Regions from separate parts of the Pseudomonas sp. Marseille-Q8238 genome, predicted to be linked through region 1. Evidence: riboswitches for the same ligand, from Rfam matches in the RefSeq annotation. Region 1 holds a riboswitch; the other holds the start of a gene.

The links. A riboswitch is a leader RNA that binds a small molecule or an ion and turns the genes downstream of it on or off. The one in region 1 is predicted to bind cobalamin.
Region 2: another riboswitch for cobalamin. It lies ahead of ACWPW0_RS07710 (TonB-dependent receptor); the one in region 1 lies ahead of cobW (cobalamin biosynthesis protein CobW).

Annotation. Positions count from the first base shown of each region.
Region 1 covers NZ_CBCOPI010000001.1:1,534,663-1,538,025, forward strand. The annotation lists gene cobN (cobaltochelatase subunit CobN) at 1-532, opposite strand, end outside; gene cobW (cobalamin biosynthesis protein CobW) at 654-1,706, opposite strand; cobalamin riboswitch at 1,949-2,144, opposite strand; cobalamin riboswitch at 2,225-2,417, shown strand; gene ACWPW0_RS07065 (CbtB domain-containing protein) at 2,519-2,704, shown strand; gene ACWPW0_RS07070 (CbtA family protein) at 2,715-3,363, shown strand, end outside.
Region 2 covers NZ_CBCOPI010000001.1:1,658,900-1,662,262, reverse strand. The annotation lists gene ACWPW0_RS07715 (AraC family transcriptional regulator ligand-binding domain-containing protein) at 1-984, shown strand, start outside; cobalamin riboswitch at 1,086-1,290, shown strand; gene ACWPW0_RS07710 (TonB-dependent receptor) at 1,400-3,363, shown strand, end outside.

The DNA.
Region 1 (3,363 bases):
GGCCGACGCGGGGCAGGGCGCGCGGCGCTTCCCAGGTGTAGTTGCGATCCAGGTAGCGGTTGGCGATGCAGTGGAAGAACTGCCGGGCGTTGTCCACGCCGCCCTGGCGCAGGTATTGCCACAGGCGCTCGGCGTCTTCGGCGGCGACATTGCCGAGGCCGGTCAGCTCGGGGTCCGGGCTGTCGTCACCGGGCACCAGGATCAGCTTCGCCCCGCGCCCGGCCAGTTCGACCAGGCGTTCGATACCGTAGCGCCAGTAACTGACGCCACCGTGCACGGAAATCAGGATGACCTTGGCGTGCTGCAGCACCTGCTCGACGTAGAAGTCCACCGAAGCGTGGTTGCCCAGCTGTGCCGGGCTGGCCAGGCGCAGGCTGGGGTAATCCTCGGGCAGGTGGCGGGCGACCTCGGCGAGCAGCGACAGGTGCGAATCGCCGGTGCACAGCACCACCAGTTCGGCGGGCGTCTGGCCGAGGTCGGCGATGCTGTCGGCCGGCAGGGCGACGCCGGGCTGGGTGCGCAGCAGGTGCATGGGTCAGGTGCTCGGACGTGCAGAGGGAAAGAGCGTCGCTGGCGTGCCGAACCCCAGCAGAAGGGCTCCTGTACGGGCAGCGCGTGTGCTGTGGTCCTGCATTCCGGCGGTCACTGGCAACTCATGCCAGTGCGGCGTGCAGCTCGGCGCTGATGGCCGCCTGATCCAGCTCCTGGCCGATCACCACCAGGCGGCTGATACGGCTTTCATCGGCTTTCCAGGCGCGGTCGAAATGCTTGTCGAAGCGCTGGCCAACGCCTTGCAGCAACAGGCGCATGGGTTTGCCGGGAATGGCGGCGAAGCCTTTGATGCGCAGGATGCCATGGTTGCCCACGGCGTCTTTCAGGGCTTGCAGCAGGCGTGCTTCCTCGGCCTCGGGCAGGTCGACGGAGAAGGAGTCGAACTCATCGTGATCGTGCTCTTCATGGTCTTCGAGGTCGTGGTGGGTCTTGCGCGCGTCGATGTGCAGCTCGGTTTCGCTGTTCAGGCCGAGCAGCACGGAAAGCGGCAACTGACCGCTACGGGCTTCGATGACCTTGACCGCCTCCGGCAGTTCTTCGGCCACTTCGGCACGCACGGCGGCCAGGGCGTCGGCGTCGAGCAGGTCGGTCTTGTTGAGGATCACCAGGTCGGCGCTGGCCAGTTGGTCGGCGAACAGCTCGTGCAGCGGCGACTCATGATCGAGGTTGGGGTCCTGTTTGCGCAGGGCGTCGACCTGATCCGGGAAGGCGGCGAAGGTGCCGGCGGCCACGGCAGGGCTGTCGACCACGGTGATGACTGCATCGACGGTGCAGGCATTGCGGATTTCCGGCCAGTTGAAGGCCTGTACCAGCGGCTTGGGCAGGGCCAGGCCGGAAGTCTCGATAAGGATGTGGTCGAGGTCGCCGCGACGTGCCACCAGTTCGCGCATGACCGGGAAGAACTCTTCCTGCACGGTGCAGCAGACGCAGCCGTTGGCCAGTTCGTAGACGCGGCCGATGGCTTCTTCCTCGGTGCAGCCTATGCTGCACTGCTGCAGGATGGCGCCGTCGATGCCCAGCTCGCCGAATTCGTTGACGATCACCGCGATGCGCCGGCCTTCGGCGTTGTCCAGCATGTGGCGCAGCAGCGTGGTTTTACCGGCGCCGAGAAAGCCGGTGACGATGGTGACGGGAAGTTTGGCGAGCGTTTTCATGGAGGGCCCTGGCATCAGTAGGAGCGGCGAGCGGGCAATGCGATGACAGGCACCAGCCGAAGCTGGCGCGCGGACATCACCGGATCACCCCGCCCGGTTGTCTAAGAACCTGTTTACGATCTCCTGGCTCGCGGCCATACGGCGTTAAAAACGCCCTCGGAATGCTCATTTACTACTTGTAAACTGCGCTTCCTCGGGCGTTTTTGCCTTGTCTGGTTCTAATCCAGAAGATCGTAAACAGGCTCTAAGCGTTCAGCGAGGCAGGTCTCCTGGCTCACGACCGGCGCTTGGCGCATGCCTTTCGCCTTCCCGCGTCATCGCAGTGGCGTATTGAAAGGCAGCAGTCGTTCACAGTTGCGGGGGCAGCCACGGCTTGCCGTGTTCCCTCTTAGCTTCGCGACCGGCAGGCGGCGAAGAACCTCGAAAGCGGCAAGGCTACGCAGTGCCTGTGGGGCGGTCAATCGCGGTGCGGCGGATGGCCTTGGTAACAAGTTGACGCAATCGGTACTTCGTGGTGTTCTAGCGCGGTTTTTCCAGGTGTCTTGCGCCGCCGTGTGCAAGGTGAAACGGGAAGCCGGTTCGAGTCCGGTGCTGCCCCCGCAACGGTACGCGAATGTCCGGGATCGCCCGCCAACAGGCTGGGACGTTTGATCTCTGCTGCTGATAGCAGTCATCGCAAGCCCGGAGACCGGCCTGGAAGCCCCGTTTGGCAACCCGCGGTGGGCGGGAACGCGTCGGAATCAGGTCCAGCGGATCTGCTCGTGCTGCGTTCCTTCCTTAGCATCGCCCTATAACCCTGGAAGGTTCAGATCATGTCCAGCAGCACTTTGTCGACCTCGGCATCACTCCCGCTTTCCCTCTCGCAGCGTCTGATCCTGGCGATCTCCAGTGTGGTGCTCGGCGCCGCGCTGATCTTCTTCGCCGGCTTCTCGCATATCGAGGCCGTGCACAACGCCGCCCACGATACCCGTCACAGCGCTGCGTTCCCGTGCCACTGAGGATACCGACATGATCAAGCGTATCGCTCAGACCGCAGGTTTTGCCGGCCTGCTGGCCGCCATCGTCCTGACCCTGCTGCAAGCCCTGTGGGTCACTCCACTGATCCTGCATGCGGAAACCTTCGAAACCGCCGAGCCGGTGGCCGCCGTGGCCGAACACAGTCATGAGGCCGCTGTTGCCGAGCACGATCATGGCGCCGCTGCCGGCCACAGCCATGATGCAGAAGCCTGGTCGCCGGAAGATGGCTGGCAGCGCCTGCTGTCCACCGGCCTGAGCAACCTGGTGGTGGCTGTCGGCTTCGCCTTGATGCTCGCTGGCCTGTTCACCCTGCGCGCGCCGAACAAGACCTGGCAGGGCCTGGTCTGGGGCCTGGCGGGCTTCGCCACCTTCGTTCTCGCGCCATCCGCCGGCCTGCCGCCGGAACTGCCGGGCACTGCCGCCGCCGACCTGCTCCTGCGTCAGTACTGGTGGATCGGTACCGCGGCGTCTACCGCCGCAGGCCTGGCGCTGCTGGCGTTCGGCAGCAACTGGGTGCTGCGCATTCTCGGCGTGGTGATTCTGGTCATTCCGCATGTGATTGGCGCGCCGCAGCCGGACGTCCACGAGAGCCTGGCTCCAGAAGCGCTGGAGCACCAGTTCATCATCGCTTCGCTGGTGA
Region 2 (3,363 bases), 120 kb from region 1:
ATTACCACTACTTTGCGCCTGGACTACGGCATCGACCCCATCCCCGTGCTGCGCCATGTAGACATTGCACCGCAGGTTCAGGAAGACAATGAACTGCGCCTGCCGATGATCCGGCTCAAGCCCCTGTGGGATTACTGCGTGGCGCTGACCGGCGACCCGGCGTTCGGCCTGAAGGCCTCCCGCCACCAGTGCCCTTCCGACCTGCACGGCATCGATATCGCACTCAGCAGCAGTGCCACGCTGGGCGAATCGGTGAAGCGCTACATGCATTACCTGATCCTGCTCAGCAACGTACCGCGCAGCGAGCTCTATCAGGACGAACACGGCGACTGGCGCCTGGAGTTCACCCAGATCAGCGGGCCGCTTCCGGCCATGGCCGCGCGTGATTACTTCATGGCGATGCACCTGCGCCTGTTCGAAAAACAGACGGGAGTGCCTGCCGATCAATTCCTGCGGCGCCTGGACTTCATCAGCCCCGACCCCGAGAGCCGCAGCTACTGGTCGAGCATGAAGGTACCCGTCACCTTTGGCCAGGAAAGCTCGGCGTTGGTATTCAAGGCCGAAGCCTGGGACATGCCCTCTCCCGGCGCCAATCCACGCCTGCTCGCCCAGGTCGAACAACCGATCCTGGCCTACCTCGCCGAGTGCGGCATGCCGCTGCCCCTGAGTGCCCTGCGCGCACGTCTGGCCGATATGCTGGGTGGCCCGGTAAGCCTCGAGCAGTTGGCCGAGTCCCTGCAACTGCCCGTCAAAACCCTGCACGACTCCCTCGAACGGCAGGGGCTGAACTTCGCCCGCCTGCTCGACCAGACCCGCGAAGAGCTGACACTGACCTTGCTGAACGACCCCGCCCTGCTGCTCAAGACGGTCGCCAGCCGCGTCGGTTTCAGCACGTCCAGCGGCCTGATCAGGGCCTTCGTACGCTGGCGCGGCTGCACGCCCAACCAGTATCGCCGCCAACTCGAAACGGCCAAGGACGCCTGAGCCTTTCCTCTTGCAGCCAATCGCAAGGCTGAAATCCGTGTACGCAAAAAACATCCTGCAAAGCGGCTCCTCGCGTTGACTCGATTGACGTTCGATGATCAGATGCCCGGCTGTTTTCAGGTGCCCCCTGCCGCCGTGCATGGGGTGAAACGGGAAACCGGTGCGTCATCTCCATGACAAGTCCGGTGCTGCCCCCGCAACGGTAAGCGAGCGATGCATTCGACAGACCACTGTGCTTCGGCATGGGAAGGTGAATGCCTCATGACCCTCGCAAGCCCGGAGACCGGCCTGAGACGTTGTTTGGCAAACCCGCGGTGGGCGGGCGCAGGCCGGTTTCCGTGGGCTTTCTGCGCCTGCGGTTCCCTATGCGTTGTTCCCTCCGGGATTCATTCATTCCTGCATTAAGTGGAACGACATGTCCCGTAATTCCCTGTTCCAGTTCCTGGCGCGCAACTCCCTGCGTGCTGGTCTGACTCCTTTGGTTGCGCTTTCCCTGCCTAGCATCGCGGCTACCCAGGAGCCCGCCGACAAGGTATTGGCCCTGCCCTCGACGGCGATCACCGACACCGCCGACCAGCAGGCCGAACGCCCTGACCTGCACACCCCGCTGCCTGCCGGCTCGCGCTTGGGCCTGAGCGCCCTGAAGACCCCGGCCAGCGTCACCAGCATCTCCGGCGACGACGTACGCAACCGCAACAACGCCACCATCCAGCAAGCCGTGACACGCTCCCCCGGTATTTCCTACATGGGGGCGGTCGGCAATGGCGGGACCGCACTGGCGGCACGCGGCTTCACCGGGCACACCTCGGTCATGCAGCTGTATGACGGCACCCGCCTGTACATCGGCGCCGGCACCGTGACCTTCCCGGTCGACACCTGGTCGGTGGAACGCATCGACGTGCTGCGCGGCCCGGCCTCCGTGCTGTATGGCGAAGGCGCCACCGGTGCGGTCATCAATACCGTGTCGAAAAAACCGTTCAGCGGCGAGATCCGCAACCACCTGCGCGTTGGCTACGGCTCCTATGACCGCCGCCAGACCGCGTTCGACAGCGGCGGCTCGCTAGACGATGCCTGGAGCTATCGTTTCACCCTCAACCAGCAAGCCAGCAATGGCTCGGTCGACCGTGGCGACTCGAAGAGCCTGGCCATCAGCGGCGCCCTGCGCTGGGACGCCAATGACGACCTCAGCTTCACCCTCGCCCATGACTATGGCGATATCGAGCCCCCGTCCTACTTCGGCACGCCCCTGGTCAACGGTCACTACCGTGAGAGCCTGCGCAAGAAGAACTACAACATCGCCAATGCCGATAACCACTACAACGACCAATGGACGCGGCTGACCACCGACTGGCAGATCACTGACGCCCTGAGCGCCAGCAACCAGCTGTACTTCCTCAAGACCAATCGCTACTGGCGTAACGCCGAGACCTACAGCTGGCTGCCGGGTGACAGGGTGGAGCGCAAGGGCTACTACCGCATCAAGCACGAGCAGGAGCAGATCGGCGATCGCCAGACGTTCACGCTGAACCACCACCTGTTCGGCCTGGACAGCAAGACGGCGGTTGGCGTCGATTACAACTCGATCCGTTTCGTGCGTAACCACGACTTCAGCAACACGTCCAGCAGCAGCGTTCCGCTCTCGCAATCCGGTGGTGGCGGTTACCTGAGCAACGCCCCTTACGCACCGGGCGAGCACAGCCAGATCAAGCAGTTCTCGCTGTTCGCGGAAAACCAGACACAACTGTTCGAGCGTCTTTCGCTGGTCAGTGGCATTCGCAAGGACCAGGTGCACCTGGACCGCGACGACCTGCTCAAGAACACCCGCAGCGACCGCAGCCTGAGCGGTGGCAACTGGCGTCTCGGCCTGGTGTTCTCCGCTACGGATGATTTGTCCCTCTATGGCCAGTACGCCACCAGTACCGATGGCGTGAGCAACCTGCTGACACTGGGCGTTGCCGACCAGCAATGGGACCTGACCGAAGCCAAACAGACCGAGATCGGCCTCAAGCAGCAGTTCCTCGACGGCCGCGGCGAGTGGACCCTGGCGGCTTACCATATCGTCAAGAAAAAGCTCATCAGCCGCGACCCGATCAACCCCACCATCAGCCAGCAGGTTGGCCAGCAGTCTTCCGATGGCCTGGAGGCCTCCCTCGAGCTGAACCTGGCTCATGACTGGCGTCTGTCGGCCAACGCCGCCTTCGTGCGCGCCGAGTTCGACGACTTCAACGAGACCGTCGCCGGCGTCGCCTATAGCCGCGATGGCAATCGTCCGTCCAACGTGCCGCGCCGAACCGCCAACCTGTGGCTGAGCAAGGACTTCGGCCAGGCCTTCAGCGCCGGAGCCGGTGCGCGCTATGTCGACGCCCGTTATGCCGACAA